Undibacterium sp. KW1: one gene and its partner. The protein of the gene in region 1 binds, or shares a complex with, the protein of each later gene. Links are inferred from orthologs where the notes say so. Each region holds a gene or a part of one and is shown on either strand. Other genes may lie near its edges. The genes, in order: yajC and UNDKW_RS07045.

Region 1 (11,484 bases):
AATTGTGGATGTGATACTTGCTATTTTCAAAACGCTTGATCTGGCGCAGTATGTCCAGCTTCGCTTGTGCTAAGCGACCGGGGAGTGCGGGGAGTGGCTAGATGTGCCACTCCCTTTTAAATCTGCAGATGCTTCTCTGTATTCAGCTCAGCCTTTAGACTGGCTCATGGCCTTGGTTAGCTCCAGGTGACCTTGTGCCGCACCGCTTTCTGGCACAGCCTCTCCATCACGCTGGCGCACTTCCGCCAGACGCGCAGCCAGTTGCTCAGGTGCATCATCCCCACGACCCACCCAGACACCCTGGGTCAGCGTGATATTCGCGGCTTCAAAACTGCCTGCGCCTGCGCACAGGATGGCGCGGGAGGGGCTTGCTCAGACGCCAGCACCAGCATCGCAGGTACCACATCTGATGGTTGCAACGCCGCCAGGAACTCTGCCGGGAACAGGCTTTCAGTCATGCGGGTTGCCGCCGTCGGTGCCAGGCTATTCACGCGGATATCATACTTGGCCCCTTCCAATGCCAGCGTCTGCATCAGCCCGACCAGGGCCAGCTTGGCAGCACCATAGTTGGATTGGCCAAAATTGCCATACAGGCCGGACGAAGAAGTCGTCATCACGATGCGGCCATATTTTTGTTCTGTCATGATGGCCCAGACTGCCTTGCAGCAATGCACCGCACCCATCAGATGCACATCCAGCACCAGTTTAAAGTCGGCGATATCCATCTTGGCAAAGCTCTTGTCGCGCAAGATACCGGCGTTATTGACCAGGATATCAATCCGCCCCCATTGCGCCATGGTCTCTGCCACCATGGCTTGTACCGCTTCAAAATCGGTGACCGATGCGCCATTGGCTATCGCCTCGCCACCAGCCGCACGGATTTCTTCGACCACGGCAAGTGCTGCGGCAGATGAACCGCCGGAACCATCACGCGCACCACCCAGATCGTTCACGACCACTTTGGCACCTCGCGAAGCCAGCGCCAGCGCATGTTCACGCCCCAAACCACCACCTGCACCGGTCACGATGGCAACACGGCCTTTGAAGTCTATTGTCATTTTTTCTCCTGTTGTAATTTGAAGTCGTGGGCAGACTCAGCCCTGAGATGCCGAGTGTATGCTATTTTTTTGGAGATGTAGCGGCAGGCAGCTCAGTTTTTTAGACGCTGGCGACTAAACAGCCTTTGCGCCGATTTTCTTTTGCATGATGATCGCGCCACCAAATTCCGGGTTCAGCTCATACGGCGCAAAGCCTTCTGCGCGATACAGATTCTGTGCACGAGTATTGCCCTCCAATACTTCCAGCGTCATCTTGCAATAACCCAGTTGTTCGGACAATGCAGTCAGGTGCTGCATCATTTGATTGCCTATGCCCTGGCCGCGAAAATCAGGGTGCACGGCAAAGTCGTGGATGTTCAATAAAGACTTGCAGGCAAAGGTGGAGAAGCCTTCTATGCAAATCGCAAAACCGGCAACCTGCTCATTCACATAAGCGAGTATGGCGCGCACGGTATTGCGTTTCTTGAGTTCGCTAATGAGATTGGCTTGTGCATAATCAGACAGCGATTCGCCACCACCCATGGGATCAAGCGCATACATATTAAGCATGCTGACCAGGTCTTTGGCATGCTGTGGATTATTGACATCAACATTAACGATATTCAGCATAGGTTTTTATACTCGTAAAAATTCTTCTTTATATCCAAGCCAGCGCTCCAGATGAGCGGCAACGGTGACAGGGTCATTTTTTAATAATTCATCGGCCAGATTGCGTGCCTTATCGACCAGCCATTGATCGGTTTCGAGGTTGGCAAAGCGTAACATGGCTTCACCGGATTGGCGTGCACCGAGGAATTCACCGGGGCCGCGCAATTCCAGGTCCTTGCGCGCAATTTCAAAGCCATCATTACTTTCGCGCATGGTGGCCAGCCTTTGCTTGGCTGTGCCACCCAGCGGGCCCTGGTAAAGTAGCAGACAAACACTGGCCGCCGCACCACGGCCTACACGGCCACGTAACTGATGTAATTGCGACAGGCCAAAACGCTCGGCATGTTCTATCACCATCAGGCTGGCATTCGGCACATCAACGCCAACTTCAATCACGGTGGTAGCCACCAATACCTGACTGTCATTGCGGATGAAGGCCTCCATGGTGGCCTGTTTTTCTGCCGGTTTCAGGCGGCCATGTACCAGACCTACTTTCAATCCCGGCAAGGCTTCAGCAAGCATGGTGTGCGTGTCAGTTGCTGTTTGCAGTTGCAGGGTTTCTGATTCTTCTATCAGTGGGCATACCCAATAAACTTGTTTGCCTTCCTGCCCTGCAGCCTGCACGCGGGCAATGACTTCATCACGGCGGTTCTGGTCGATAACACGGGTGACGATAGGTGTGCGGCCTGGTGGCAGTTCATCAATGACCGACACTTCCAGATCAGCGTAATACGTCATCGCCAGTGTGCGCGGGATAGGCGTGGCCGACATCATCAGTTGATGTGGCACCTTACCCGCCTCGGTCTTGTTGGCCAGGTTCAGGCGCTGGCTGACGCCAAAGCGGTGTTGTTCATCAACGATGACCAAGCCCAACTTCTTGAATTGCACGCTGTCTTGTATCAGAGCGTGGGTGCCTATCACCAGTTGTGCTTCGCCAGAAGTGATCAATGCATTTGCCGCGTCTTTTTCTTTTTTCTTCAGGCTGCCGGTCAGCCAGGCTGTTTTTACACCCAGCGGTTCCAGCCAGGCGGCGATTTTCCTGAAGTGCTGTTCGGCCAGAATTTCTGTCGGCGCCATCAGCGCTGCCTGAAAACCATTGTCTATGGCTTGCGCTGCTGCCAGTGCCGCAACGATGGTTTTACCGCTGCCTACGTCGCCCTGCAACAGGCGTTGCATGGGGAAGGCTTCACGCAAGTCATCGCGTATCTCTGCCAGCACTTTCTCCTGAGCCTTGGTCAGTGAGAATGGCAGGTTAAGCAAAAAGGCATTGCTGAGTTCACCGACCAGTGGCAGGGCATTTGCGCCTTTGCTGCGACGGGTGATTTGCGCACGCTTTAGTGATAATTGCTGGGCCAGCAGTTCATCGAATTTCATGCGTTCCCATGCCGGGTGTTCGCGCTCGATAAGGCTATGCTGATCGACATCTGGCGGTGGATTGTGCAGGGTGCGTATGCTGCTTTCAAAATCCTGCAAATGCAGGGCGGCCAAGCGTGCAGGCGACAGGGTGTCGCGCCAGTTGACGCGTGTCATGGCATTGGCAATTGCCTTGCGCAATAAAGCTTGTGGCACGCCCTCGCCAGATGGATAAACAGGTGTCAATGCAGTCGGCAACGGTGCGCCTTCATTGACGATCTTGTAGTGGGGATGCACCATCTCTGCGCCAAAGAAGCCGTGGCGTAATTCACCACGCGCCCGTACCCGCACACCTACCGCCATCTGCTTGGTCTGGCTGCCATAAAAATTCAGGAAGCGCAGTACGACCTGGCCACTATCGTCAGCAATAGTCACGACCAGCTGGCGGCGCGGGCGATACTGGATATCGCATTCTGTGACCACGCCCTCGACCTGTACGCTGCTGCCACCACGGAAAGAGGCATCGCGCATGCTGACGATTTCAGTTTCATCTTCATAGCGCATGGGCAGGTGCAAGACAAAATCCATGTCCTTGCGCAAGCCCAGTTTGGCAAGTTTTTCACTTGCCTTGGCAGCGGTATTGGCCGGACTTTTGGCTTTCTTGACAGGCTTATTGGTGCCGGACTCCGGCTGTGCATGGCCGCCAGCCATGGCTGCATCAGCTTGTGTATTCTTTAACTCTACGCTAGCACTTTGGTCTTCAGCGGCCATGAGGTGTAAAATGGTGGGTTTTGCTGTCAGCTTACTTTTTCAGGAAATTCACAAAACCCTGGTTGCAGGCTGTTTGCCTGTGATCTTACCCGGGTTTGCTACGATAGTGTGCATTCTACTGGTATTTTATACAGTGTAAAGTAGCTTTATGTCTGTTTTTCCTGTTTTACCCCTGATTTTTGTAGATTTTTTGCATGCCTTACTCCCTAAGTGATTTTGATTTTGAACTGCCTGAAGCCCTGATCGCGCAAACACCTTTGCCTGATCGTACCGCTTCACGTCTCTTGCATGTAGATGGCGATAGCCTGGTTGACAGGCATTTTGCTGACATCATCAACCAGCTCAATGCCGGTGATTTGCTGGTGTTTAATGATACTCGTGTCTTGAAAGCCCGTTTCTTTGGTGTCAAGGAGAGCGGCGGCAAGATACAGATGCTGGTAGAGCGCGTACTGTCGAATAATGACAAGGAGCGCAGTGTGCTGGCACAGATGCGTGCTTCCAAGTCGCCACTGCCAGGTAGCAAAATCCGCCTGGCAGACAGTTTTGATGTCGTCGTCGGTGAGCGCGTCGGTGAGTTTTTCACCCTGTATTTCCCGTCAGATATCTTCACGCTGCTGGAAACATTCGGTCGCCTGCCCTTGCCGCCGTATATAGAACATGATGCTGATGACTTTGACGAGCAGCGTTACCAGACCGTGTATAACCGCGTGCCGGGTGCGGTAGCTGCTCCAACGGCTGGTCTGCATTTTGACGAGGCGCTGTTGCAGCGTTGCCAGGACAAGGGCATCAAACTCGCCTATGTAACCCTGCATGTGGGCGCAGGCACTTTCCAGCCCGTGCGTACCGAGAATCTGGCAGATCACCAGATGCACAGCGAATGGTATACCGTGCCGGATGAAACCGTGGCAGTTGTGCAGGCCACCAAAGCCGCAGGCGGCAAAGTGGTGGCTGTCGGTACCACCAGTATGCGCGCACTCGAGTCTGCTTCACAAACTGGTGCCTTGCAGGCAGGCAGCGATGATACCCGCCTGTTCATCACGCCAGGTTATGTATTCAAAACCGTGGACAGGCTTATCACCAATTTCCACTTACCAAAATCCACTTTGATGATGCTGGTATCGGCATTTGCCGGTTATGATCGCGTCCGCGCTGCCTATGCTCACGCTATCGCTCAACAATATCGTTTTTTCAGCTATGGCGATGCCATGCTGCTGACCAATTCCTCCGGGGAAGACCATGCTTGAATTTACACTGATTAAAAAAGATAAAACTACTGCCGCGCGTCGTGGCCGTGTCAAAGTCAACCATGGTGAAATCGAAACGCCTATCTTCATGCCGGTGGGTACTTATGGCTCGGTCAAGGCGATGTCGCCGCTGGAGCTGAAAGAGATCGATGCGCACATCATCCTTGGCAACACCTTTCACCTGTGGCTGCGCCCGGGCACTGAAGTACTGAACAAATTTGGTGGCCTGCATGGTTTCATGGGCTGGGATAAACCTATCCTGACTGACTCAGGCGGTTTCCAGGTATTTTCGCTGGGTGCGATGCGCAAGATCACCGAAGAGGGGGTCAAATTTTCTTCTCCTATCAGTGGTGAGCGCCTGTTTTTGTCTCCAGAAATTTCCATGCAAATCCAGCGTTCGTTGAACTCTGATATCGTCATGCAGTTCGATGAATGCACACCATACGAAATCGATGGTAGGCCAGCGACGACTGAGGAAGCAGGTAAATCCATGCGCATGTCTTTGCGCTGGGCCAAGCGTTCTATCGATGAATTCAACCAGGGCGAAAACCCGAATGCCTTGTTCGGCATCGTCCAGGGCGGCATGTTTGAACACCTGCGCGATGAATCCCTGGCTGGCTTGAATGAACTGAATTTCCACGGTATCGCCATCGGTGGCTTGTCTGTGGGTGAGCCCAAGGAAGACATGATGCGCGTACTGGCGCACGTTGGTCCCAAGTTACCAGAAAACAAACCGCATTACCTCATGGGCGTCGGTACACCTGAGGATCTGGTAGCCGGGGTTGCCAATGGCATAGACATGTTTGACTGTGTCATGCCCACCCGCAATGCGCGCAACGGCTGGATCTTCACCCGCTTTGGCGATATCAAGATCAAGAATGCGCGTTACAAGGAAGACAAAGAACCGCTGGATGCAACTTGCGAATGCTATGCCTGCAAGAATTTCTCACGCGCTTACCTGCATCATTTGCACCGTACCGGTGAAATCCTGGGTGCACGTTTGAACACTATCCATAATCTGCATTACTACCTGGATTTGATGAAAAACATTCGCAAGGCGCTCGACGATGAACGCTTCCCTGAGTTTGTCCAGCAGTTCCATGCAGATCGCGCGCGCGGCGTTTGACGTAGTGTCTTATTGATTGTCTTATTTAATACGGTAAATAATGACGGACTGATCAGTAATACGAATTATATTCAGGCCGCTTGCAGGCAAAATGACGCTCTCGTCCGAGTGGACAAATGAATACTAGAGGTCTGATATGAATTATCATCCCGTCATTATTGCCGGCGGCGGCATTTCTGGTCTGTATTGCGCCTGGCGTCTGGCCTTGTCCGGGCAAAAAGTCGTGGTGCTGGAAGCCTCATCTGACCGCTGGGGTGGCCGCATAGAGACTGAAGATCTCGATGGCTTCATCGCTGAATGGGGCCCTATGCGTTTCGAGCCCACCCTGCAGCCGCGCTTCGATAAATTGTGCCGTGACCTGGGTGTCAAACTGACCGAGTTCAGTGGCCCAGAAGGTGAAGAGGTCAATGCCCCCACCTATGATTTGCCCGCAGAAGAAATGGGGCTCAATTCCCTGCAACTATTGAAGCGTGGCATCATGCTGGTCATGGGGCAAGACCCAGAAGACCAGGCCTGGATAGATGCCCAGACTGAGGCTGACTACCAGCGCATGCGCAAACATGCGCAACTCAATGGCCAGCCGCTGTGGAGCATGGGCTTCTGGAACGCCATGTCTGCCGAAGGTGCGCTCAGCCACCTGGCGCTGACCAAGCTGCGTGATACTGGCACCTTCTATCACATGATCCCGGAAAACCTGAACGCGATAGAGTGGATCATCTGGTGGCTGCGCGCCCTGAAAACCGTGGGCCAGCAACTGGCCAGCGTTGATGGCGGCACGGCAAAACTGACAGAGAGCCTGATGGCCAAATTACGCGGCCTTAGCAATGTCACTCTGGCCGGTGGTCATATGCTCACCAGTTTCAAGCAAATCGCCATGGGCCAGCCCCGGCTGGAGCTCGATGTACATACCAAGAACGGCAATATACAGTTGCAGACCGACAGGCTGATCCTGGCCTTGCCAAGAATGCCGCTGGTGAAACTGGCGTCCTGCCTGCCTGAACACGTCTCTTCACAGCTTGATGCGGTGAATGGCTTCCCCATGCTGAAATTGTTCTTCGTGACAGATTCACCCTGGTGGGATTATTCACAGCGCCCGCAACAATACGCGAGTTGTCTGCCTACCCGTGAAATCCATTATTTCCGCCGCCCGCAAGGCCAGGACAAGGATGGTCATGGCATGGTTTTGCTGTACATGGACCGCCCATCGACAGAATTCTGGAAACACTATGTCATGGAAACCGACAAACATGACCGCGCCGAGATAGACCAGAACGTCAAGATCGTTGATGCCTTTTCCCTGTTCGTCGCGCGTGATGTGAAACGCCTCGTCGATATCAAGCGCTCAGGCCTGAAACTGACTGACCAGGCCCAGCACATGTTTGAAGAAAAATCGCTGGAAGATACCCGCGACTTCATCAAGAATTCCATTGTCACCTATGGCATACGCGACTGGGCCAGGGCTCCCTATGGCGCGGCCAATCATGGCTGGCAACCGGGTGTGCGTTCCTGGAAAGTCATGGACGTGTTCAAGGCCTTTGACTTTGGCAGCGGTGCCAAGAATATCCACATCGTTGGCGAGGCATATTCCGATTACCAGGGCTTTGTTGAGGGAGCTTTGAATACCTCGGAACTGGCTTTGGCGACTATACGTTCCAACTAACGCAGAAAAAACCAGCAGGCAAGGCAGCAAGCGCAAGTTTGCTGCCTTTTTTCTTTTTATCATGCATTTTAAATGAGAGAAATATTGCTACATACCAAAGTATTGAAGTCAAATGCAAGAATGACAATCCAGGGGAAGCTTGTTACACTTTGCGCAGATCATATTGATCCTGGCCATCTGGCAAGCAAGTAATTCACACGGAGGAAGTTTGTGAGTAAAAGTACGAAACTGATTGCAGTAGTCGCGGTTCTGGCAGTGGCATATCCTGCTGCCGCCTGGTACACCGGAAAAAGTGTAGAAGCCAAGCTGACAGAATCCAGCCAGAATCAGGCTAAATCTTCTCCCTATGTCAAAGTCATCAAGCAAGATTATCAGCGCGGTATCTTTTCTTCTACCCAGGATACGACGCTGGAGCTGACTTTCCCCGGCATGAAAAAACCGGATTTTCCCATGCCGGGTGCTGACACCGGTGCTGACACAAATGCTGCTGAGCAGCCAGCTACCGATAATCCTGCAACGGCAGCTAGCCCTGCAGCAGAACCTGCTGTGGCAGAGAAGGCGTCGAAACCGCTGCAGATACATTTCATTAACCACATCCAGCATGGCCCGCTGCCTGCATTCCGTGGTTATGGTGCGGCCCTGATCAAGACAGAACTGGTGCTGGATGCAGAAAGCAAGGCGCAGCTTGCCAAGCTGTTTGGTACTGCCAACGCACTTGAGATCACTTCCCGCCTCAATTATGGTGGCAGTGGCCGTGTCAGTATTTCCAGCCCGGCATTCAATACCGTCATGGAAAAAGACAAGGAAAAAGTCAACTGGCAGGGCTTAAGTCTGGAAGTTGGCTTTGAAAAAGATTACAAGGCATTTAATGTCGTCATGAGTGCCCCTGGTTTGACCGTCGATGGGCTGGAAGGTCAGTCATTCAAACTGGGAGCGGTCAGCCTCAAAGGTGAAGTAACGCAGGCTTATCCAGGTACCCGACTTTATTTGGGCAAGACTGAAACCACTGTTGCCAATATCAGCTATACCGATAAAGTCGAAGCCAAGAAAAGTTTTACTCTGGATCAGTTCAAGCTCGGCACTGAAGCCAATATGAAAGATGAGCTCATGGACTTTGTCGCCAGGATAGGCGTTGCCAAACTCAGCTTTGATAATCAAGAGTTTACTGATTTCCATTACGACTATGGTGTAAAGCGCATTCATGGCCCATCCCTGGCAAAAATTTCTGTTGCCTATACCGATGTGATGAGCGCGCCTGGTGATCCTGACAAAAGAGCTGCCCTGACAGCCGTGTGGGATGAAGTTGCGGCTATTGTTTTGCAAAAAGAACCAGAGCTGGTGCTGGAGCGCCTGAGTGTCATGACGGTCGATGGCGAGGCAAAACTCGCAGGTTCTGCCAAGCTTGCAGGTGCAACAGCGGCAGATACAGCCAACCCTATGTTGCTGCTGCCAAAATTGCAAAGCAACCTGGATGTGACTTTGACAGAAGCGCTGGTCGCCAAACTTGGCGGGGCGAGCCAAAAAGATCCGGAAGCCCAAAAAGCTGCCCAGGCTGCCATGGCCCAACAAATACAGGCTTTCGAGGGCCAGGGTTTTATCACCCGCAGCGGCAAACTGCTGAGTTCCAAAATCGAATGGAAGCAGGGCGCTTTGACCATCAACGGCAAACCATTTAGCAAGCAATAAGTATTGCTGTTGTAAAATTTGCATTTATTCGGTCTATGCAGGCAATCATGCGGGTGCCCCGATGATTGCCTGCCTTTTTTTGCGCGGCTTTCTTTACAGATATCCCGACAATTTCCAGCATTTCGCATGGGCGATGCTAAAATACGCCGCTTTGCCGATTGAAAAATAGGCATTTGGTGCTATATACCAGGAATTGAGCAATAATTGCGGCAATTTATATCCGGGTTTTAGCCAGGAAATTAGAATTTCATTATTAAAATGACAGGAGTCTGAACGTGTTTATTTCCAATGCTTACGCACAAGCAGCCGCTGGCGGCGATCTCCAGAGCAATCTGCTGACTATGTGGCCTTTGCTCCTGATGGTAGCAGTAATGTATTTCCTGATGATACGCCCTCAGATGAAGCGTCAGAAAGAGCAAAGGGCAATGATGGATGCCCTGGCAAAGAATGATGAAGTGGTCACAGCAGGCGGTATCCTGGGTAAAGTAGTCAAGGTCAGTGATGCCTATGTGACCATAGAAATCGCCAACGGTACAGAAGTGGTCGTACAAAAGATGTCCATCACCATGATGCTGCCCAAGGGCACGATTAAAGCGATTTAATCAGCAAAACACGGCAACGCAGTCCAAAAATAAACTGGGCTGCGTTGTGCTTTTTTAGCTTCCAATTATTTTCCCCATTATGAATCGCTATCCACTCTGGAAGTACATACTGATTCTGATCGCCTTGCTGTTTGGTGCTTTGTATACTGCGCCAAATTTCTTTGGCGAATCACCTGCAGTGCAAGTCAGTAGCGGTAAAGCCACCGTCAAAGTCGAATCTGACATGGCTGGCCGTGTAGAAAAAGCGCTGGAACAGGCTGGCCTGAAAAGCAAGGATATCTCCTATGAATATAACGGTGTGCAAGGCACAGTCCGCGCCCGTTTTGAAGATACGGATACTCAGTTCAAGGCCAAGGCAGCTCTCGAAAAAGCCCTGAACGCTGATCCCGCTGATCCTACTTATACGCTGGCCTTCAACCTTTTGGCGAATACGCCAAAGTGGTTGCAAAATCTGCATGCACTGCCTATGTTCCTGGGCCTGGATTTGCGTGGCGGCGTGCATTTCCTCATGCAGGTCGATACCAAGGCTGTCATGAACAAGCGCATGCAAAGCCTGGTCTCCAGCGTGCGTAGCAATTTGCGTGAAAAAGAAGTGCGCCATGCGGGCTTGAACCGTGAAGGTGACCTGATTAAGGTCAAGTTCCGTGATGCAGAAGAACGTACCAAGGCCAAGAATGTCTTGCTGTCGCAGATGACAGATGTCGATTTGCTCGACACCGCCGGTAGTGATGGCGCCGACTTTGGCTTGCAGGTAAGTTTGAAACCCAAAGCACTGAAAGATGTAGTCTCGGAAGGTATCAAACAAAATATTACCGCCTTGTCCAAGCGCGTCAATGAACTCGGTGTTGCTGAACCTATCATTCAGCAACAGGGGGCTGACCGTATTGTTGTCCAATTACCGGGCGTACAGGACGTCGCGCGCGCCAAGGATATTATCAACCGCCTCGCAACATTGGAAGTCCGTTTGCTGGATGAAAGTGTCATCGGCTCAGTTGATGCCAATACCGCCGTTCCTTATGGCTCAGAAAAATTCATCTCCAACCGTGGCGAGTACCTGATACTCACCAAAGACCCTGTCATTACTGGTGACGACATTACCAATGCCACCTCCACTTTTGACCAGCACCAGCAGCCTGCTGTCAGCGTTGATTTGAATGGTGACGGCGGCAAACGCATGGGCAATGCGACCAGCTCACGCATAGGCAAGCGCATGGCGATCGTCCTGTTTGAAAAGGGCAAGGGCGAAGTGTTGATTGCACCAACCATCAATGATGAATTGCGCAATCGCTTCATCATCACAGGCATGGGCACATCGTCCGCTGCTGGTGACCTGGCT
Region 2 (12,333 bases), 560 kb from region 1 along the record:
CTCTTTTCTACTGCTTGCACTGCATGCACATGCAGGTAGCAGCGAAGCAGTAGCAACAACAAAAGTACAGCCCAAAATACAGTCAATACCAGGTGACTCTGTTTACCGTTTACCGATCAGCCTGGAAAATCAGCAAGCCCAAAACTTCAAACTGGCAGACCAGGCCGGCAATATCGTGATTACCAGCATGTTCTACAACTCATGTGAATATGTTTGCCCCATGCTGATAGACACCATACGCATGCTGGAAAAAAAGCTGGATGAAAAAGAGAAATCTCATTTATCCGTCCTGCTGGTGACCCTCGATCCGGCCAGGGACAAGGTCGCCACTTTGCAATCCATCGCCAAAGCCAGGGAACTGGATACGCAGCACTGGGTGCTTGCACGCACCAGTGAAAAATCCGTGAGACAACTGGCTGCGGTATTAAATATTCAATACCGGCAAATGGACAGCGGTGAATTCAACCATACCAGCGCTCTGATTTTGCTGGATAAAAATGGCCGCATACTCGCCCGTAGCGGCACCTTGGGGTCAGTTGATGATGAATTCTTGCAGAAGATAAAACTCGCACTCAAAGGCCTGGATGCTGGCACTGCCGCTGCGGCGCCTTAAATTAATCAGATTGAGCTGATACAAATCAGCAATTGAGATCAAGGAAAAAAGCCGGGCCACTAACAGGAGTCAGGAGCCCGGCTTTTGCATTAACAAGCGCGCAGATCAGCCACGAACCTGATCATCCGTTTTTTCCTTGTGGATTTTTTTCGATTGATGGTTTTCAGCATGCTGTATGTTGCGCTGTTCAGCCGCGCCGACATGACCATTTTTTGCAGCAAGGGCTTCTTTGTGATCGACTCTTGCCTGACCTTTCTCCAGCTTTGCCACTTCATGATTGGTCAGTTCGCCAGACTTGATGCCATTTTCAACCCGTTGTTGCTGGTTCACATTTCTTTGCACATCAGCCTGCATGCGTTTGCTGGATACTGATTTGGGGTTGCCAACCTGGGCATCATGCTTCTCCACATAAATATCGGCGCTGGCCTTGTCCTGCATTCTGGCCAGCTTGTTTTTTTCCTGCTGGTTCAGTTTGCCATCTTTCAATGCCTTATGCTCTTCACGTGCGACAGCCGCTTCCTCACGCTCCAGTTTGCCAGCTTCCTTGGTCGTCAACTGCCCGGTTTTCAAGCCTTCTTCTATACGTGCTTGCTGGTTCACATTGCGCTGTACATCGCCGCTGACGCTTTGTGCGAATACAGAACCTGTCAGCAAACCAGCCAATAACAAGGGGATAAATTTTGTTTTCATGATGCAATCCTTATCTGGGGTTATAAGTTACTTGTGCTAGTCACATGCCTATAACGACTCATCAGAAAGTGCCGATGACAGCCAAGCTGTAAGTGAGAGTAACAAGCGTAAGTAGCAAAATGTAACGCCTTGAAGAATCGCAAACCCAAAAAGAAACGGGCCAGTTTTGAGACTGGCCCGCTGCTTTACTTTTTTTACTTTATTACATTATCACTTACTTGCTGGCCAAAACCTCAGGCTTGCTCCAGCCTCCGCCCACCGCCTTGTAGATACTGACCACGGCAGACAATTGCGCACGCTTGCTGTCGATCAGGCTGGACTGTGCCTGGTACAGGTCGCGTTGTGCGTTCAAGACTTCCAGATAGCTGCTATAGCCATTCTTGTAGCGCAAATCCGCCAGGCGCAATGAATCTTTCAATGCGACCACCCTGCGCTCGGAAGCCAGGTTGACCTGCTCATTAGCCGCCGTATTATTCAGCGCATCATGCACATCACGGAAAGCGCCCTGCACTGCCTGCACATATTGAGCCAGGGCCTGGTTCTTGCGGGCTTCCGCGCCTTGTACTACCGCACCAATTGCACCGGCACGGAAGATAGGTTGCGCCAGACTGCTACCCAGACTCCATAACAGCGATGCCGGATTGATCAAGTCCTGGAATATCCTGGATTCATAACCAGCAGTCGTCGTCAATTTAACACTAGGGAAATATTGTGACTTGGCCTGACCGATATCTGCATTGGCAGCGACCAGCGCCTGCTCTGCCGACAGGATATCCGGACGGCGGTTCAGCAAATCAGATGGCAAGTCTGCAGGCATCGTCAATTGCTGATGCAGGCTGTCTATTTCATTACCACGTGCAATCACAGGCTGCGCAATCGCACTGGCAGAACGGCCCAGCAAAACAGCCAGTGTCGATTCTATGTTTGACAAGGCTTGCTTGGCTTGAGCATAACTGATGTCCGATGCGGCTGCTTCAGATTCAGCTACATGCAAATCAAGTTCGCTGGTTGCACCTGCCTTGAAACGGCGCTGTTGCAAACGCAGGTTTTCCTGGCGAGTCTTCAAGGTCGAATCAGCCAGGGCCAGTTGTGCATCGGCTGCGCGCAGGCTGAAATAAGTCTGCGCCACATTCGCATACAGGCTGCTTTGCACCAGGCCACGATTGGCTTCCTGCGCCAGCAAACGCGCACGGGCTGCCTCATCGGCACGCGCCAGCTTGCCCCAGAAATCGACTTCATACGAAGCTGTCAGGCTCAGTTGAAAGTCTTTGCTGTACGGGCTGGCACCGGCACCCAGCTTACCGGCATTTTCACTCGTGCGGGTACGGGTTGCGCCGAGGTTAGCATCCACACTGGGATAGCGGTTCGAATTGGCACCGACAGCAACTGCACGTGCTTCTTCTATACGCGCTGCGGCCAGCAGCAAGTCCTGGTTATTTTTGGCCGCTTCATCGAGCAGACCGTCAAGTACTGGGTCCTGGAAGCTTTTCCACCAGGCTGCATAATCAACTGCTGCCAGTTTATTTTGCGTGACCACCACACCGGGGCTGGCCGGAGTTTCCAGCGCCGGGCGCTGGTAGTCAGGCCCTACCGAGGCACAGCCTGCCAGCATCATGCTGGCAACCAGTGTCGTTAATATGAATTTTGTTCCAGACATTATTATTCCTTCACATCTGCTTGAGGCGCATTGTGCAAAATATGGACAGGGTGCTCAAAATCCTGCTCAGTGGTTTTCAAGCGTCTGTCATTGATCAGCTTGAAGAACAAAGGCACGAAGAAGATCGCCAGGAAAGTCGCTGCCAACATACCGCCCAATACACCAGTACCCAGGGATTGACGCGCAGCAGCACCAGCGCCGTGCGAGAAAGCCAGTGGTACCACACCCAAAATAAACGCCAGCGAAGTCATCAGAATAGGACGGAAGCGCAAGCGTGCCGCTTCCAGCGCCGCAGCCACCGGTGCATATCCCTCATGCACTTTCATGACCGCGAATTCCACAATCAGAATCGCATTTTTCGCCGACAGCCCCAACAGCGTCACCAGACCAATCTGGAAGTACACGTCATTATTAAAGTGACGCAGATACACCGCCAGCAAGGCACCGAAGATACCGAAAGGCATGGCCAGCAAGACCGAGAATGGCAGAGACCATTTCTCATACTGTGCAGCCAGGATCAGGAAAATCATCAGCACGCCAGCGCCCAATGCCAGACCAGCCGCATTGCTGCTGCGTTTTTCCTGGAAGGAAGCACCACCCCAGTCATAGACTACGTCAGCTGGCAAGACATTCTTCGCTGCTCTTTCCATCGCTGCAATTGCCTGGCCGGAGCTGTAGCCTGGTTTGGCATCACCCAGCAATTTAATCGCAGGCAGGGCATTGAAGCGCTGTACAGAATCAGGACCGGTGATGAACTTGATGGTCGTGAAAGCGCGCACAGGTATCATCTGACCAGTGGCAGAACGCACATACATGCTGCCTATGTCATCTGGCTTGGCGCGGTACTGGCCTTCGGCCTGTAACTGTACGGTGTAGATACGGCCATTCTTGTTGAAGTCATTGACGTAGTAACTACCCATGGTTGCGGCCAGGGTGTTATACACATCAGACAAGGCCACACCCATGGAGCGTGCTTTTTCATTATCCACGTCGACATACAACTGTGGTGAATTGGCTTGCCACAAAGTTTTAACGCCAGCCAGTTCTGGCTGTTTGTTGGCTTCGGCAATCAGCAATGGCAACAGTTGTGCCAGGCGTTTGACACCGCCTTCACCGGCATTTTGCAGATAGAACTCAAAACCACCGGTCTGACCCAGACCTTGAATCGCAGGCGGGGCAAAGAACAAAGGCAAACCTTCCTTGATACGGCCAGTTTTCATATAGCTTTCACCCACCATCTGCTGTGCAGACTGGTTACGTTCTTCCCAAGGCTTCAACGGGAAGAACATGGTTGCAGCAGAAGATTTCAAGCCGCCACCGCCCAGGAAATCCAGACCAACCAGCGCAAAGGTAGTATCGATGTTCTTGTTGGTTTTCATGATAGATTCAACCTGACGCACCATCGCATCAGTACGATCCAGCGAAGCACCGTCCGGCATGATCGCCGCACCAATGAAATAACCCTGATCTTCATCCGGCACCAAACCACCAGGTACGTTTTTCCACAACAAACCAGTCAATGCCACCATACCCAGCACCAGTGCGATACCCAGAACAGCACGCTTCATGAAGAAGGTCACGCCATTGGTGTAACGCTTGGTCAAACGCAGAAAGGCAGCATTAAACCAGGTGAAGAAACGGTTATGATTTTCTGAACCTGGCTTGAGCAGGATCGCGCACAAAGCTGGTGTCAATGTCAAGGCAACGATACCGGACAAGACCACAGCGATAGAAATCGTGACCGAGAACTGACGATACAATTCACCCGCCAGACCACCGAGGAAGGCGATAGGGCCGAAAGCCGCTACCAGCACCAGCACAATCGCGATAACCGGGCCAGTCACTTCATGCATGGCCTCAATCGCTGCATCTTTTGGTGTCATGCCTTCTTCATTGATCAGACGCTCAACGTTTTCCAGCACCACGATCGCATCATCGACCACAATACCAATCGCCAGCACCATACCGAACAAGGTCAGCGTATTGATGCTGTAACCCAGCAAATGCAGACCAGCCATGGTACCAATCAGCGATACCGGCACAGCCAATGTAGGGATGATGGTTGCGCGCCAGCTTTGCAGGAACAGATACACCACGATGAACACCAGCACCATGGCTTCTGCCAGGGTTTTCAACACTTCAGCGATGGATTCCGTCACGAAAGGTGTGGTGTCATACGGCGTGGCATATTCCATGCCTTCAGGGAACTTGGCTTTCAGGTCTTTCATGGTTTGTTCTACTGCTTTGCGCGTTTCCAGCGCATTCGCGCCGGTCTGCAAGAACACACCGATATTCGCAGATGGGTGACCATTGACGCGACCATACAGGTTGTAATCCTTGGAACCCAGCTCGACACGTGCGACATCACTGATACGGATGGCAGAACCACCCTTGGCCGACTTGACGATGATATTGGCAAACTCAGACGGTTCCAGCAAGCGGCCTTTGGCCGTCACTGTCATCGTCAGTTCTTCGGTATTGTTTGGTGGGGCACCTACTTTACCTGCTGCATACTGGGCATTTTGCTCAGTAATCGCGTTCGATATATCGGCAACCGTCACACCCAGTTGTGCCATGCGGTCAGGACGCATCCAGATACGCATCGCATAATCCTTGGCACCGAAAATCTGGATATTGGTGGTACCAGGCACACGCTTCAATGCATCCAGCACATTTTGCGTTGCATAGTTGGACAGATACAGCGCATCGTAACGGTTATCAGGTGAGAACAAGGCAGCTACGACCAGAAAGTTGGACGAACTCTTGGACACTGTCACACCCTGGCGGCGTACTTCTTGCGGCAGCTTGGCATCAGCCTGACGCACGCGGTTGTTGACGTTAACTGCAGCGATATCCAGATCGGTACCGACTTCAAATGTGACGTTGATCGACACACGACCGTCAGCAGAAGATACAGAATCCATATACAGCATGTGTTCCACGCCGTTGATCTGCTCTTCGATAGGGCCAGCGACGGTACGTTCAACCACCTCGGCAGACGCGCCTGGATAGACCGCAGTCACATTCACTACCGGCGGAGAAATCTCCGGGTAGCGCGAAATCGGCAGGACGCGCAAGGCGGCCAGACCGGCCAGCACGATGATCAGCGATAAAACTGTCGCGAAGATCGGCCGGTTAATGAAAAATTTTGAGAACATGAATTATTCCTTGTAGCCTTAGCTTTGTTATGCAGCGGATTTTCAGCTTGATACTTTGGCTTGAAGATACGGGCTTAGTGTTTTTCCCCTGCGCTGGCAGCCGGTGTTGCAGATGCGGCAGATGCTGCAGGTGCTGAAGCGGATGCACTGGCGGCAGGTGGTTTGCCACCTGCAGCAGGAGCACCTGGTGGTGCACCCGCTGGTGCAGCCTGGGCTGCAGCATTGGCTGTAATCGCGATTGGCGTTACCGTCATGCCAGGATCATGCGCCTTGATGAAACCATCCACCAATACGCGGTCACCACCTTGCAAACCCTTGGTCACTATCCATTCACCATGGGACCAGCCATCCAGCTCAACCGGCTTTGGCACCAGCTTGTTATCTGGCGACACCGTAAATACGATCTTGCCCATAGGGCTGTCAATCACAGCACGCTGAGGTATCGCAATGGCAGCACTACGGGTAGCACCGCTGAGTATCACGCGTACAAACTGGCCAGGGCGCAATGTGCCATCAGGATTAGGCACCTGGGCACGGGCATCAAAACCGCCGGTAGCCGGGTTTACTTTTTCGCTGACAAAGTTCATCTTGCCGGTGACCGGGGCTGTACTGCCATCCGCCAGTTTCAGTTGCACATCGAACGCCAGACTACCGTTATTGGTTTTCTTGCCAGGCAACGCGATCTTGCCTGCGCCTACGTCCTTGCTCAGTTTCAGGTAATCGGCTTCCGGTACGCTGAAGTTGACATACACAGGATCAGTTTGCACGATGGTGGTCAGCAAACTATCTGCTGCTGTCACCAGGCTACCGTTTGATTTGGCAGCAACGCCAGTCACACCATCAATCGGTGCTACAACACGGGTATAACCCAGGTTGAGTTTGGCTTCATTCACCTGAGCCTGCACTTGCTTGTAGCTGGCTTCTGCTGTTTCCAGCGCAGACTTGGCGTCATCAAATTCTTTCTGGCTGATGGCTTTTTCTGCTGCCAGTGGTGTCAGACGGGCAAATTCGCGTTTGGCCTGGTTCAGTTTGGCTTCTGCCACCCCAGCGGACGCTTCAGCAGAGGCCAGTTGCGTGCGGTAAGCACCCTGGTCGATCTGGAACAGGACTGTGCCGGCTTTAACACGGGAACCTTCTTCATACAGGCGGTTTTCCAAAATACCGGCAACACGGGCCCGCACTTCAGTTTCGCGTGAACCTGCGGTTTGCGCCGCATATTCAAAGTCCATACCCAGGTTACGTGGCTGTACGGTAACGACATTCACTTCTGGTGGAGGCATCTTGCCTGGGCCCGCAGCATTGGCAGCCCCTTTATCGCCACAGGCAGCCAGCACCAGTAAAGGCAGGCTGATAGCAGCAATACGCAAAGCAGGCAAAGCCTGCGTCATATGACTAGTCACTGAAGTTAGCTTAAATACATTTATTATTGGTTTTGCAGGGGAGCGCATAGGAGATTCTTTCTTCTAAAAGGAAAGGCGGTGTGCTATTATATACATTCACGAATGTTTGTAAATAAAGTTTTTAAACAGCCCTACGGTAAAACAGGGATTTGGGTGAGATCTGAATTGATGCTTACCTATGAAAAACCAGCGCCTAAGGGTGCAGTTTCTCTTGGGCTATATTTATATGGCTCTTCGTGAGCCATGGTCAAATTAACAAGAATTGTTTGCGGTCATTAGCAGCATGAATGACAAGCGCGGTATTTAAATGCTTTATAAAGCAGCCTGATGAAAGCCTCATGACATCCCGATCCCGAGGGCTGATAGAGGCTAGCAAGACAGGCAAGTAAACAAGTATAAAGCAGACAATAAATTTCTGCTGCGAGGCAACAAATTTGATCTGTGACAGGTCGTTTTTTTAAATGTAGAGCAGTATCAATGCGTAACAATGCAGGTTTTAAAAACATAAAAACGGTATAACCGGAATACATGTCTTAATCACGCAGTGTGATTAGTAGCGAGCCTCAGGCTTTCAGCGCTTTTCACCCTGCAGTGATCACATACAATAACGAAGAGACAGCAAAAAAATTTGTACGTCGCGATAAAAATTTGCCGCGTACACAAAGGAAACAAAATGGTCAGGAAGACGAAAGAAGAAGCACAGGAAACTTATAATACTCTGCTAGACGCGGCAGAAAAAGTGTTCGCCGAAAAAGGTGTCACCAGTACCACACTCAATGATGTTGCCAGCGCAGCAGGCATGACGCGCGGCGCCATCTACTGGCACTTCAAGGACAAGAACGCCCTGTTCCAGGCCATGTGTGACCGCGCCTTCCTGCCCATGGAAGCTTTGCTCAACGAGATTGTTTCCACACCACAAAAAGACCCGCTTGCCGGTATCAGGCAACTCAACGTTCACTTCCTCAATCTGGTGACTGGCAACCCTCGCCAGCAAAATGTGTTTGACATCATTTTTCATCGCTGTGAAAAGAACAGCGATCTGATCTTCTTCAGCGTCGAAAGTGAAAAACGGGTTGAATGCCTGTCCAAAGTGCAGGCCATGGTCCAGCAGGCGGTTAATCAGGGGCAACTGCATCCTGACACCGACACCTGGATCGCCATGCAGGCCATCCACGCCTATGTCATAGGCATAGTCCATGAATGGCTGGAAGACTCATCCGCCTATTGCCTGATGCTGCACGCAGAAGACATGATAGACATGTTCCTGGCAGGCCTGGTCGCCCGCCCGCCCCTGAAAAAAGCCAGACCAGCAGAAAAAGAATGCGGCCTGCAACTGGTCGTCAATAACCAGGACTAGGCAAGGCCAGGAAAAACCTGGCTAGACCGGCAATTTCCAGTCAAACCGTACTGCCATCATGCGCAGTACGAAACAGATGCCCACACCAAACCCCAGGGCTACACCTTCATTGAGCTCCAGCCAGTTCAGTATCAGGTAGGTCCAGCAACCGGCAAACGCACAGGTCGCATATAAGTGGCTGCGGCGGAACACCAGCGGTATTTCATTACAGATAATATCGCGCAAAACTCCACCAAAAATCCCGGTAATAACCCCCATCATCACGCAGACAAACATGGGCATCTGCGCTTCTTGCGCCAGGGATGCACCGGTTACACTGAACAGACCCAGTCCTAAGGCATCGGCCAGGACAATGGCGTTTTCAGTCACGGCATTACGTAAATGCCGCAAAAACGGGATGGCGATAATCGACATGACAAAGATCAGGATAGGGTATTCCTGATTCTCCACCCAGAACAAGGGCCGCCTGTCCAATAGCAGATCACGCAGGGTGCCGCCACCAAAGGCCGTGATGAAGGCCACAGTGAACACCCCCACCACATCCATACGCTTGCGCCGCGCCTCAATAAATCCCGAACTGGCAAAAGCCAGTATCCCGGCGACTTCAATGGTATGCAACATCGAACTCATACCCAGATAGCTCGTCGTCATGTTTCTCCTTCAGGATTTGGTGCAAAAATGGGGATTTTATCAAGTTAGGGGTGACTATGGGTCTGATAGTCTATGGTTCCTTAAATTCAAGACCTCTCAACACAGAGACACAGAGACACAGAGACACAGAGCTATCACAGAGAAAGACTGAGAAAAATCGAAGATATCCGGAAGCTCATGCAAAGAAACCACCCTCAAATTCGTCGCTCCTGCACAGGCAGAAACCTACCGGGCTGGCGCACCATTGGCGTTCGTAACAAACTAGTGGACTGTAACAGTGAAATCGAGAGTGAAGGACATGTGCCCGACGCATCAGGGCAAGACGCAAAACGCAGCGATAGCGGGGCTATCGCGAGTATTTGCAACGCAGCCATGATCGTCGCGCACGTGGCAGGCACTCCGATTTTCACTGTTACAGTTCACTAGAATAAGTCGTGGCAAAAAGGATAGAAACATATTAAATAAATAACGCAATCTCACTCAAGCCAACCTTATCCACCTCAAATTTCTCTACAATAAGCCCCCGACTCCGACAACATCCCATCGCAAAACTCCCAATTTTCATTGTATAATCATCGGCTTGGCATTTTGGGCGTCCAAAATCCAGACAATTATTTAACCTTTGGCAAGTGATAATGCAATCGGGTCAAGAAGCAGGGCGACCGACGAAGTGCTTATTGGCTACCTACACTATCTTGAGGCAAGCATGAAAGACGGCATCCACCCAAATTATCGCGAAGTTCTGTTCCACGACGTATCTTGCGATTTCAAATTCATCACACGTTCAACTATCGGCACCAAAGACAAAGGTGAGTTTGAAGGTAAAGAATACCCACTGGTAAAGATCGAGGTTTCTGCAGAATCTCATCCTTTCTACACTGGCAAACACAAAATCGTGGATACAGCCGGTCGCGTTGAAAAATTCCGCCAAAAGTTCGGCAAAGTCGGTTCCAAGACTTCTGTCGCCAACTAATCGGCAAGGGAAACACAGCACGGTTTCATGCATTGGCAGGGGCAGCCCTGCTAATACAAAATTGCGGAGTACGCAAGACAGTCTGTGGTTCCCAAGAGTTTTTAGTAAAAAAGGCAGCCCAGGCTGCCTTTTTTACTACAGCTTTACCCTACAATAAGCATCCTTTCCCTCCACCACCCAGATATGAAGCCAGTCCGACTTCCTGCTGCCGCAACAGTTGCGCTACCGCGCTGGGGAATCATCGCCCTCTGTCTCCTGTATATCCTGCCCGGCCTGATAGGCCGAGACCCCTGGAAAGGTGACGATGCCGCTGGCTTTGGCATCATGTGGACCATGGCACATGGCAATCTGGCTGACTGGTTGTGGCCACACATCGTCGGCCTGCCCATGCCAGAAGAAGGCCCACTGGCTTTCTGGCTCGGTGCCATCTGCATTAAATTATTTGGCTGGCTGGTGGGCGAACCCATGGCCGCCCGCCTGAGTACTGGCATCTGCTTCCTGCTAGGCTCACTCTCGGTCTGGTATGCCACTTACCTGCTGGGCCGCAGGCCAGAAGCCCAGCCATTGAAACTGGCCTTTGGTGGCCAGCCAGAAGCACGCGATTTTGGCCGTACCCTCGCTGACGGTGCCTTGCTGATTTACCTTGGCTGCCTTGGACTCCTGCTGCGCAGCCATGAAACCAGTGCAGAAGCACTGCAGATATCCCTGATCGCCTGCACATTGTATCTGTGCGTACGGCTGCTCGACGAACCTGCCAGGCTTACCGCTGCAAAAATTGGTGGCATCTTAGGCTTGCTGGTATTAACCCGTGGCTGGGTATTGCCAACTGGTCTATGGATCAGCCTGCTGGCAGTCTGCGCTTACCGCCAGCAACGCCAGCCGTTGATATACCTGATCAACACCACCCTGCCTGTGGCGATTGCCATTGCAGGCACCTGGCTCATCACGATCAACCTGGCGCATCCTTATGACAGCTCGCCTTATCAGGCATGGATGTTGTGGAACTACCGTCAGTTCAATTTCCCCAATATAGACAGCGTCAGCTACCTGTTCCGCTATGGTATCTGGTTTAGCTGGCCCGCCTGGCCATTTGCAGCCTGGGCAATTTATGCCTGGCGCAAACAAGAAAAAGCCCTGCATATCTCATTGCCAGTCAGCTTTCTGATCTGTTTTGCCGTGCTCGGCATCTTCAATCATCAGTCTGAAGAAGCCATACTCTTACCGATACTGCCCGCACTGGCAATACTTGCCACCTTTGGTTTGCCGACCATGAAACGCAGCGCCATCAACGCCGTGGATTGGTTCTCGGTCATCGTCTTTACTGCGGCGGCGGGCTTTATCTGGCTGTACTGGTTGGCAGACCAGACTGGCTGGCCTGCTGGCATGTCCAGGAAAGTAGCCAGCATGGTGCCGGGCTATCAGTCCAGCTTCAGCGTCTTTGCCTTCATCATTGCCCTGGCAGCGACCGTAGCCTGGTTCCGCCTCGTATATTGGCGCATATCCAGGCAACCTGCGGTCTTGTGGCGTGCAGTTGTCTTATCCAGTGGTGGTGTGATCCTGTGCTGGCTGCTGATACAAAGCCTGGGGCTGCCATGGGTCAATCAAAAGGTCAGCTATGCACCACTGGCCAAAGAACTGGCACAAAAAGTACCCGCCAATATGGGCTGCATACAAGCCCACATAGGCCCATCGCAACGCGCCTCATTCGCCTATTTTGGCAAGCTGCAGTTTGCCGGATTCTCTGATCACGACTGCCACCTCCTGCTGGTACAGAACAGCAAGAAATCCAGAAATGAGCCCGCTCTACCAGCAGAATACAAGCAAGAACAATGGA

Evidence for each region.
Region 2: the proteins of yajC (region 1) and UNDKW_RS07045 are in contact, whole or in part, in a crystal structure (PDB 2RDD), measured with the Escherichia coli proteins. The link is inferred for Undibacterium sp. KW1 from one-to-one orthologs.

Annotation. Positions count from the first base shown.
Region 1 is NZ_AP018439.1:1,029,657-1,041,140, forward strand. What follows is about bases 8,584-11,484. They hold yajC (preprotein translocase subunit YajC), read left to right. Parts: upstream 8,584-9,821; coding sequence 9,822-10,148; downstream 10,149-11,484. Other genes in these bases: UNDKW_RS04690 (YdgA family protein), read left to right, coding at 8,584-9,546; secD (protein translocase subunit SecD), read left to right, coding at 10,228-11,484. In the rest of the region: UNDKW_RS04665 (GNAT family N-acetyltransferase), read right to left, coding at 1,173-1,667; ATP-dependent DNA helicase RecG, read right to left, coding at 1,674-3,830; tRNA preQ1(34) S-adenosylmethionine ribosyltransferase-isomerase QueA, read left to right, coding at 4,025-5,074; tRNA guanosine(34) transglycosylase Tgt, read left to right, coding at 5,067-6,200; UNDKW_RS04685 (FAD-dependent oxidoreductase), read left to right, coding at 6,337-7,860; more of UNDKW_RS04690, read left to right, coding at 8,071-8,583. UniProt on the Escherichia coli protein: The SecYEG-SecDF-YajC-YidC holo-translocon (HTL) protein secretase/insertase is a supercomplex required for protein secretion, insertion of proteins into membranes, and assembly of membrane protein complexes.
Region 2 is NZ_AP018439.1:1,596,614-1,608,946, reverse strand. Bases 2,763-6,512 are described here. They hold UNDKW_RS07045 (efflux RND transporter permease subunit), read right to left. Parts: upstream 6,119-6,512; coding sequence 2,963-6,118; downstream 2,763-2,962. Other genes in these bases: UNDKW_RS07040 (efflux RND transporter periplasmic adaptor subunit), read right to left, coding at 6,193-6,512; UNDKW_RS07050 (efflux transporter outer membrane subunit), read right to left, coding at 2,763-2,960. In the rest of the region: UNDKW_RS07060 (SCO family protein), read left to right, coding at 1-613; UNDKW_RS07055 (hypothetical protein), read right to left, coding at 719-1,303; more of UNDKW_RS07050, read right to left, coding at 1,518-2,762; more of UNDKW_RS07040, read right to left, coding at 6,513-7,518; UNDKW_RS07035 (TetR family transcriptional regulator), read left to right, coding at 8,192-8,875; UNDKW_RS07030 (trimeric intracellular cation channel family protein), read right to left, coding at 8,897-9,526; UNDKW_RS07025 (type B 50S ribosomal protein L31), read left to right, coding at 10,233-10,499; UNDKW_RS07020 (glycosyltransferase family 39 protein), read left to right, coding at 10,683-12,333.